DNA from 3 places in the Arthrobacter sp. LAR12-1-1.1 genome. Region 2 is predicted to be linked to each of the others. Evidence: riboswitches for the same ligand, from Rfam matches in the RefSeq annotation. Region 2 holds a riboswitch; each other region holds the start of a gene.

Evidence for each region. A riboswitch is a leader RNA that binds a small molecule or an ion and turns the genes downstream of it on or off. The one in region 2 is predicted to bind cyclic di-AMP.
Region 1: it holds a riboswitch for cyclic di-AMP, as region 2 does, so the genes downstream of both, MRBLAR12_RS21435 (hypothetical protein) here and MRBLAR12_RS18740 (NlpC/P60 family protein) in region 2, are expected to answer to the same signal.
Region 3: it holds a riboswitch for cyclic di-AMP, as region 2 does, so the genes downstream of both, MRBLAR12_RS11300 (hypothetical protein) here and MRBLAR12_RS18740 (NlpC/P60 family protein) in region 2, are expected to answer to the same signal.

Annotation. Positions count from the first base shown of each region.
Region 1 is NZ_JBEGIG010000067.1:82,834-86,098, reverse strand. Features, by position in the region: gene MRBLAR12_RS21440 (bifunctional glycosyltransferase family 2/GtrA family protein) at 1-230, opposite strand, end outside; gene MRBLAR12_RS21435 (hypothetical protein) at 379-1,209, opposite strand; cyclic di-AMP (ydaO/yuaA leader) riboswitch at 1,209-1,368, opposite strand; gene MRBLAR12_RS21430 (sensor histidine kinase) at 1,537-3,183, opposite strand; gene MRBLAR12_RS21425 (response regulator transcription factor) at 3,205-3,265, opposite strand, start outside.
Region 2 is NZ_JBEGIG010000045.1:24,000-27,264, reverse strand. Features, by position in the region: gene mobA (molybdenum cofactor guanylyltransferase) at 1-312, opposite strand, end outside; gene MRBLAR12_RS18745 (HNH endonuclease) at 398-898, opposite strand; gene MRBLAR12_RS18740 (NlpC/P60 family protein) at 1,118-1,876, opposite strand; cyclic di-AMP (ydaO/yuaA leader) riboswitch at 2,172-2,341, opposite strand; gene MRBLAR12_RS18735 (M23 family metallopeptidase) at 2,479-3,265, opposite strand, start outside.
Region 3 is NZ_JBEGIG010000013.1:6,872-10,136, reverse strand. Features, by position in the region: gene MRBLAR12_RS11305 (sensor histidine kinase) at 1-620, shown strand, start outside; gene MRBLAR12_RS11300 (hypothetical protein) at 717-1,382, opposite strand; cyclic di-AMP (ydaO/yuaA leader) riboswitch at 1,387-1,590, opposite strand; gene MRBLAR12_RS11295 (hypothetical protein) at 1,761-2,039, shown strand; gene MRBLAR12_RS11290 (cation:proton antiporter) at 2,036-3,250, shown strand.

The DNA of each region.
Region 1 (3,265 bases), on a different contig from region 2:
CATGCTTCGAGATCCCGTTCCTCGTTGAAGACCGGAATGGTGACGTCCAGCAGGGGTGTGTTGGCGCGCGTGTCAATGGCTGAGCGCCGGCCGCCCGGGCCGGCAAGCGCCCCGGCGGACGTGCCCGGGCCAAGCGCTTCGGCCAGGGCAGGCCCCGGCCGTGCGGCCGGGCTGGCCGGCGTCGCCGTGGAGCGGAGCAGGGTTCCTGTGGCCTGGTCTGTGAATGTCATGGCTCAACTTTCCCGGCGGCCCATATGAGGGCTTTAGGGTCAAGCTGTGCGGGGGCTGTGGAAGTCCGGCTGGTCCGCCCCCGACACACAAGAAGGCCCCGGATCCATGTGGATCCGGGGCCTTCTGTGGAGGCCGGTTAGTGCCGGTTTAGTACCAGTTGTGTGCGTAGTGGAAGTTCAGGGCGCCGCAGGGGGAGCCGTAGCGTTCCTTGACGTAGTTCAGGCCCCAGTTGATCTGGGTCCGGTAGTTGGTCATGTAATCGGCGCCGGCGCTCGCCATCTTCGTGGCCGGCAGGGACTGGACCACGCCGTAGGCGCCGCTGCTGGGGTTGGTGGCAGTCGTCTTCCAGTCCGATTCCTTGGTCCAGAGCTTATGCAGGCACTGCATCTGGCCCGGTGCCCAGCCATAGCTGCCCAGCTGGGCCGCGGCGTAGGCCTGGGCCCCGGCGGGGTCGTCGACTGCGACCGGCGCAGCTGCGGGAGCCGGGGCAGCTGCCGGGGCCGGTGCGGGAGCGGGGGCCGGAGCCGGGGCGGGAACCGCAGCGGCTGCAGGAGCCGGTGCAGGAGCGGGGGCTGAGGGAGCCGGCACGGGAGCAGCGGGTGCTTGGATCAGCGCTTCGACGGCCTTAACCTGCGAGATCTGGGGTGCCACGTTTTTTTCCACTGGAGCGGTCGGCCCAGCCACCTGGGCCCGCTCGAAGTTGAGCTTGGCCAGCGGGTCGGCGGTGGTGGCTGTTTGGCTGCTTCCAACGTTCGTGCCCGGGCTCCCCGGCTCTGCCGCCTGGCTGGCAGCGCCGCCCCCCACCAGCATGGCGCAGGCGGCGGTGATGACGGCGGCGCGGCGGCCGGTGATGCCGAGGCCGGTGGCCAGCCTGGACAGGGCGGATGCCTGCGTGGCCGGTTCGGCGCGGTGGCGCGACTTGGTGGAACGGGAATGGGAATCGCCGTCAGGGCGCGTTTGTACTTGGAATTCAGTCATGGTGGCCTCTCAACGCCGGCGGAGTTAGCTGTCGGGTTCGGATGAGGTCATCCGGCCGCACGGAAACTCACGTGTCGGCTTCACCCCGAGGGCGCATGAAAGCAGAATGCCCGGGAACTCTGGGTCCCCCGCCTCTGCCTGGTCCAGCGGAATCCGGGAAGCGGCAGAGTTTGGCGTCCGTCCGGATATGCGGCACCAATGGCGGCGCACCCCAAAGACGCTACAGGACCCGGCCGCTTAAGTCACATTTTGGTAACAGGAGTCACAACGGCGGGGTGTCGGCTTGCGCCGGAGTCGCCGGTCGTCCGGGTGGGGGCCTGTGGGTGGCTACGCCGACGGCGGCGCCGCGGGCAGCCGCACGGCGAACTCCGTGCGGCCAGGCCGGGACGTGACCTCGACTGTTCCTCCGTGGGCCTCCACGATCGAATGGACAATGGACAAGCCCAACCCGCTCGTGCCCTCCGAGGTCGGCGCGGCAGTCGCCGTTCCCTGACCATGGCTGCCTCCGGCTGCCATGCCAAAGGCACTAGAAGCAGCACCGGAAGCAGCGCCGGATGCCGAGCGCACGGCGCCCCCGGACCGGGCCCCCGCCGTCGCGACGGCTGAGTTAGCTGCGGCGCTGGCTGCGGCGCTGGTCGCGGGATTGGTGCGCGCCGCGTCGGCACGTGCGAAGCGGGCGAAGACCCGGCCGACGAATTCGGGGGCGATGCCGCGGCCATTGTCCGTCACAGTGACCATGGCGCTGCCGTCAGCCGAACGCATGACGCCCGTAACCACCTTGGTTCCGGGGTCCGTGTGCTTGCGTGCATTGGACAGGAGGTTGGCGAGGACCTGGTGAAGCTGGGTCGCGTCACCGCGCACCACCACGGGTTCCTCCGGAAGCTCCAGCTGCCAGATGCGGTCCGGGGCCATGACTTTCTCATCGCTCACCGTCTCGATGGCCAACTGGGTGAGGTCGACGTCGGAGATCTTGAGCGGCTGTCCCTCGTCCAGGCGTGCCAGCAGCAGCAAGTCCTCCACCAGGGTGGTCATCCGCTCGGACTGGCTTTGCACGCGCGCGAGGGATCTCTGGCCGTCGGGAGTGAAGTGCTCGGTCATCCGCATCAGCTCCGTGTAGCCGCGGATGGCCGTCAGCGGGGTTCGGAGTTCGTGCGAGGCATCGGCGACGAACTGCCGAACCTTCATCTCGCTCTCCTGCCGCGCCTCGAGGGCATTGGAGACGTTGTCCAGCATCTGGTTCAGCGCGTAGCCCACGCTGCCCACTTCGGTTCCGCGGTGGGCGGCCGACGCCGGGACGCGCACCCCGAGCGCCACCTCGCCGGCGTCCAGCGGGAGGCGGGAAACCTGGGTGGCCACCTCGGAGAGCTGCTCCAACGGCTTCATGGTGCGGCGGATGAGCACAGTCCCGGCAAGGCCGATCAGAACTATTCCGCCAAGCGACACAATAGTGATGGTCCAGACAAGGGAGGTCAGGGTGCTCTGTTTATCGGCAAGGGGAAGCCCGGTGACAATGGTGTCGCCATATGGGGTCTGCGTGGCAACGAGACGGTAGGCGCCGGATGACAGCGAGCGATCAACGGGGAGACCGTCGGTGCGTAGTCCCAGGAGGATCTGGTCGTCCTCCGATGACAGCGAGGCGCGGGTGGCGTCGGTGGCCAGGAAGCCTGCACTGCTGACGTTGCCGTTCTCAATCCGGGCGATGAGGGTGCCGACCCTTTGTCCCCGCGCGTCTAAGGGATCCGGCCTGCCATTGGGGTTGCCGGCAGGGGGCCGGCTGAACTCACTCGAGCGGTGCGAAGCCTGGCCGAGCTGGTCATCGAGCTGCCGGGTCAGGAACAAGTCCATGGAGGCGTAGCTGAACAGTCCCACAGCGCCGCAGATAGCCACGAGCAGCGCCATGGCGACGAGAACCAGCCGGGTGCGCAAATGCCACGTGGAGGGGTTGCGCCAGTCGCGCCCGGGGACGCGTGTCACACCGGAAAGTGAAGGCACGGATCAGTCCGCCGGTTTCAGGACGTAGCCGGCGCCGCGCACCGTGTGGATCATGGGAGCGTGG
Region 2 (3,265 bases):
ACAGGCAAGGACCAGGGTAAACGGCGCCGGCGCGGCTGCCCCGTGCCGGCCGGGGTGGTCCGCGTCCAGCGCGGCCAGTCCCGCGGCGATGGCGGCGGCCGGCCCCGCGAAGGGCGGGTCTTCCCTGCAGCTCAGCACGCCCCCGGGCAGGTCCCCGGGGTCAGGACCGACGACGACGGTGCGCCCTGCCCCGCCCGCGGCGCGCAGTGAGCGCTCAAGGAGGGTGGCGCCGTCGTAGATCAGCCCGGATTTGGGCACGCCGCCCAGGCGGGAGGACCGTCCCCCGGCGAGAATAATGGCATCGAACTCCACCGGTTCAGCCTAGCGCGGCGCCGGCTGCCGCCGAATCAGCCATGAACTGCCCGGAGGCAGTTCAGGCAGCAGTCCAGGCAGCAGTTCAGGCCGCTGACTCAGGCAACAGGAACGGGTCCCAAGCCGGCGTCGGCTTCTCGAGCTCCTTGATTTGCCAGATGGCGCCCTTTGGCGGGCCCGGAACAAAACCGATCTTCCAGCCCATCTCCGCCGGGGTGTGGTCGCTCTTGGCGTTGTTGCACCGCAGGCACGCCGCCACCAGGTTCTCCCAGGAATCGGCCCCGCCCCGGGATTTTGGCTGGACGTGGTCGATGGTGTGGGCAGCCTTGCCGCAGTAGGCGCAGCGGTGGGCATCGCGGCGGAGCACGCCGCGGCGGCTCACCGCTGTCATGGTGTTGTACCTCGGCCGGATGTAGCGGTTCAGCAGGATCACGGACGGGCGGCCCAGAATATCCTGGGGGCCGACAACGGGGTCGTCCCCTTCGGCCACCACGCTGGCCTTTCCGGTTAGGACAAGGACGAGCGCCCGGCGGAAGGTGATGACCGCCAGGGGTTCATATCCAGCATTCAGAACGAGAGTGCGCATCCGCATACCTCTTCACGGCCGCACCCGCCAGCGGCACGAGGGCCGGCTGCCCTCTGCATGGTCGGGCTATGGATCGACAACACAAGAGTAAACACTCAGGTGCCGGATCACCGAATATTTTTTCACGGGCGCAGTCTTCAGCGCGGAAAGTTCACGGTGCGGCAACGCAAAAGACCCCCGCCAAGAGGCGGGGGTCTTTCGAAGGTGCTGGGATCTTGCTTAGGCGCCGACGCGGATGAAGACCGGGCCGGAGCCGACGTTTACGCTGTACAGCGCGGTGGTTCCGCCGTTCCAGCCGCCGTGGACTGCCATGCCGTTGCCGACGTAGACCGCGATGTGAGCCATGCCCACGCCGCCGTTCTGGTAGTAGGCGAGGTCGCCCGGGCGTGCCTCGGCGGCGCTCACGGTGCGGCCCAGGGACAGGTAACCTGCCGGCCAGCCGTGGTAGTGGATGCCGGCCGCGGCCAGCGCGTTGGTGGCGAGGGCGGTGCAGTCCTGCGCCACGCCGATCTGTGCGTAGGCAGCGGCGGCGATGGTTGCGCCGGAGCCGCTTCCGATGCCGGCGGGAGCCTGGGCAGCGACGCCGCCGCTGACACCAAGCTCGGTGCCACCGGCGCGGGAGGCGTTGGAATCCTGGACCTGCACGACGGGCTTGGGGGCCTCGACGACGGGAGCCGGCGACGTGGTCACAGCGGGCTTCTCGTAGGAGATCGCGATGGTGGAAGCGGCCGAGATTGTGGCCGGAGCGGCGGACTGGACTTCCAGGGCCGAAGCGGAGGTGGATTCGCGCTGAACATTGGTCTCAGCAGCGTTGGCTGCGATTCCACTGGTCAGAACCAGACCGGAAGCTGCGGCGATGACCGCGGCCTGACGGCCCACGCCGCCGGCGTTGTCGCCGACAGCCTTGGCAATAACAGCCAGCGAGTTGGTCTTGGTGACCTCGGCGCGGTGCCGTGCAACAGTTGCACGAGTAGTCATTAAGTTCTCTCTTTCGTGATCCTTGGACCGCGCGCTTTCGGGCACGGACTGAGGACGCTCCGGCATCTTGGGGGTACGCCGGATCGCCCCGAAATGGGTTACTTAGCGAAGGGTGTACTGCGAAGACGCGCCAAAAGCGGAAACTGCATGCTGTCCGGGCTCGGTAGAGAATGAGCCTGCGGAACGTGATCCAATCCGGGCGCCGGCAAGGGCGGCACGTGATGTGGATTCCAGCGGGCTCAAAAGAGCCTCGCCGGTGCGCATGCGCGCAGAATTGTGGCGTGAAGACACGAAAGTAGCCTCTCCCAATGCCTACGAGGTGAGCTGTCGGATTCGGATGGGAGTCACCCGGCCGCGCTGCTTCCTGGGAAGCTTTGCGACTTAACCCCAAGGCCTTCTTTCGAAGGCCAAAATTGGTTCCCCCGCCCCTGCCAGACGATGTAATGCGAACGGACCTTGAGCGGTGGCAGAGCTAGGCAATCCACTCAAGAGCGCCAACTTCGGAAAAGTTGGCGTGCTTCAAACCCTACAGGAGTCCGGACCCAATGTCACATTCAGATCACGGCGTGTCACAAGAATCTGAGAGTGGTCCATCGTCTTTGTTAGAGCCAGCCGAGGGGGTCAACGACGTCGCCGTTGACCATCACTTCAAAGTGGAGGTGGCAGCCCGTGGAGGCGCCGGTGGTTCCGCTCATGGCGACGACGTCACCGCGCGATACCTTCTGGCCGACCTCGACCGAGGCAGAGGACAGGTGGTTGTACGTGGTCTCCAGGCCGTTACCGTGGTCGATGACCACCCGGTTTCCACCGCCGAAGGGATGCCATCCATTGAAGGTCACGGTGCCGCTGGCGGCTGCATGGACCGCCGTGCCGCACTGGGCAGCGAAATCCTGGCCGCGGTGGAACTCCCCCGCGCCTCCGGTAATGGGGCTGACGCGGTAGCCGTAGGGCGATGCCGTGACCAGCTGATCCAGCGGCCCGCCAAGTGTGCCCGCCGATGCGGCGCGGGTGATGCTGCCCACAGACTGGGCGCTCAGCAGCTGCTTGAGCTTCCCGTCCGGATCGCCCTTCGTGGTGACGGCAGTGCGGCTGAAGTCGACCTTTGCCGCGGCAGCGGCGGTGACATCCGGCTGAACGGCGGCCGAGAGAGCGCCGGATCCGCCGGGATTGGAGGCCATCACGGGGCTCGTGACGGGGACCGTCACGGTGAGAACCAGACCAGTTGCGGCCAGGGCGATCCCGGCTTTCTGCCCGACTCCGCTGGCCGAGGCAAACTCCGTTACCTGACGGAACGGACTGCGCCGGCGACGCCGTTCATCGCGGTGCGCGTCGCGCGGGCGTTCGGCCATATGCGCGACGACGGGACGCGGCTCCGGAGCGGGACCGGTC
Region 3 (3,265 bases), on a different contig from region 2:
CCAGGATCCAGCTTGCCCAGCGCAATACCGTGCCCGGCTCCAGGCAAGGCCACGACCTGGCCCGGATCCGGGAGGACGCAGCAACGCTGACCGGGATTGTCAACGAACTGCTCCTCGCGGCAACAGCGGAAGTCCCGGACCGCTCCGCACCGCCTGCCGACCTTGCCGACACCGCCGCCAGCGTCGCCGGGAGCCTCCAGCTGGTGGCAGAGCAGCGCAAGGTGGCCGTGGACTTCGTAGCCGATGCCCGGCCGCTGGCCCGGATCGAGAATAATGCGCTGCGCCGTGCCGTGCTTGCCCTGGCGGACAACGCCCTCGCCCACACGCCCCCGGGCGGCCGGGTGTCCATCACGACCTCGATCGAGCAGAACCGCGCCGTGATCACGGTGGCGGACACGGGGACCGGAATCACCGGCGTCGATCAGACCCGGATCTTTGACCGCTTCGTACGGACCGCCAGCACAGGCAGTGCACACGGACAGCGAAGCTTTGGCATCGGTCTGGCCTTGGTCAGGGAGATCGCCGTCGCTGCGGGCGGCGCCGTTGAGGTGGCCGCGACAGGTGCCGAGGGGACGGTCATGAAGTTGACGCTTCCACTGGCCGGGCGGGGGAATCCCTGAGAACTATATGTACAGGAAAGACCGGCGATCGATTGCCCCCAAGGGAATCGATCACCGGTCTTTCCGGACTTTCCGGCCCGGAAGAGGCAGCGCGGCTTAGGCGCGGACGAAGGTGACGCCGCCGGTCGCCGTGAGCCATGACAGCGGGTGGACCATCGTCTGGTTCTTTCCGTTCATGCCGCCACTGACCACCTGGCCGTTGCCGGCGTAGATGGCAACGTGGCCGGACTGGACCACCATGTCGCCGGGCTGCGGGGTGCCCACAACGGTTCCGAGGCCAAGGAACGCCCGGGGACCAATGTTGCCAACCGGCTTGCCTGCCGCGCCAAGGGCCTTTTCGACCATGGCGGTGCAGTCCTGGGTGATGCCCACCTGGCTGTAAGCGGCCGAGAGCATGATGGCGTTGCGTCCGCCGGCAGCGGGCGCCGCGGCCGGCGCGGCCGCCGGAGCGGCCTGCACCTGCACGGTTGCCTTCGGTGCTGCTGCAGGCGCAGCGGCGGGAGCCGGCGCCGCGGCAACGGGCTGTTCGATGACCGGCGCTGCGACGGTAGCTACCGCGGGGCGGTCAAAGCTGATCTTGACGCTTGAGTCGGCGTTCACGGGGGCGCTGACCAGTCCCGTGACGTCCACGTTGGACGCCGGAGCGGAGTCCCGCTGAGCAGGTGCTGCGGCTGCGTTGGCTGCCATTCCGCTGGTGAGGACCAGGCCGGATGCGGCGGCGAGGACGGCCGTATGGCGCACAAAAGTACTGATTGAAGACATGAATGTAGCCTCTCCCAATGCCTGCGAGGTGAGCTGTCGGATTCGGATGGGAGGCACCCGGCCGCACTCCCGGGCCCGTCGTTGCGGGCACTGTGCGGCTTCACCCCAAGGCCTGCGAAATCAGCAGGCCAAAAGTGGTTTCCCCGTCTCTGCCGGTCGTTGATGCGAGTTACCCCCGGGCCGCGGCAGAGTTAGGCAATCGGCTGGGGAGCGCCCGTATCGGAGACAACAGGCACTCATCCACCGTAACGCGATCCGCATGCAAAAGTCACATTCAGGTAACGGCGGCCACAGAACGGTCCGGCAATTGCCCATGGGGCGGCGCCGCATCCGAACGTAGGATGATGCCATCAGCACACGCCGAAGCGGAGGCCCGAAATGAACAGCCACTGTGTCGCCATCTGCCAGTTGAGCAATCAGCCACAGGAGGATTTCGACGTCAACACCGAGCTGCTGATCCTGGACGGCCGGGACGTCCACGTGACCACCTGGGACGCGGAACCGCGCGACGGAGGTTTCGACGAGCACGTCCTGAATGACCGGGTGGACGCACTTGGGTACATGGTTGTCAATGACTGGGCGTTCCTGGACGGGAAAGCCTACGCCGTGGTGGAGCGGCGGTCGGGCCCTGGGCCCGCCCGCAGCGGCGAGCCGTGACATTCCTGTCCCTGGCGCTGATCGCCGTCGTCGCCCTGGCCGGACCCCTGCTGGCGCTGCCGGCGCGCTGGCGGTTGCCGGTGATGCTGGGCGAACTGTTGGCCGGCATCGCGATCGGACGCTCAGGCCTGGCCCTGGTTGATCCTGCGGACCCGACGTTTATCCTGCTGGCCAACATCGGGTTCGCGCTGATGATGTTTGTGGCCGGAACCCATGTTCCCGTGAGGGATCCGCAGATCCGCTCCGCCCTCGGCAATGGCTCCCGCCGGGCTATTGCGGCCGCGGCGGCAGCGGTGGCGGTCGGAACCGGGATCGGTCTGCTCTTCGGGACTGGACATGCTCCCCTCTACGCAGTGCTGCTGGCGTCCTCGTCGGCCGCCCTGGTCCTTCCGATCATCGATTCGCTGCGCCTCGGCGGACCCGATGTCGTCGCCATGACCGCGCAGGTGGCCATCGCCGACATAGCCTGCATTGTGGCGTTGCCGCTCCTCGTGGATCCGCCCAACGCAGGCCGCGCGGCGCTGGGCGTGCTTACGGTGACCGGCTGCGCGGTGGTGCTCTATTTCGTCTTGCGCTGGCTGGAGCGCAGGGGAATCCGCGCTCGCGTGCACCAACTCTCGGAAAGCCGCAAGTTTGCCCTGGAGCTGAGGAGCCAGCTGGCCGTTCTCTTCGCCCTGGCCGCAGTCGCGACATGGAGCAATGTGTCCGTGATGTTGGCAGGCTTTTCCTTCGGCCTGGTGGTGGCCGCCGTCGGCGAACCGCGGCGGCTGGCCCGGCAACTGTTCGCCCTCAGCGACGGTTTCCTTAGTCCGGTGTTCTTCGTCTGGCTGGGTGCATCGCTGACGCTCAAGGACCTGGCCGGACATCCGGAGATGATTGCCCTCGGCGTGGTCCTGGGAGTAGGGACCCTGCTGACGCACGCCGGCCTGGCGTTCCTGGGTCTCCCGCTGCCCCTCGGGGTGTTGTCGGCGGCCCAACTTGGCGTGCCGGTTGCGGCGGCGAGCATCGGCACACAGCTTCAGGTCCTGCTCCCGGGCGAGGCAGCGGCCCTGCTGGTCGGCGCTCTAGTCACCATAGCCGCGAGCGCCGTCGCCGGGTCACGGGCGGCGAGGGCTTTCGCGCTGCCTGCAAATGCCGACGGCAGATCCGGCGATGCCGGCAGCGCCGTCGGACAGGGCGATCCGGGCGGTCCCGGAGATCCGAAAGTCTGAAAGTCCGCAGCTCTG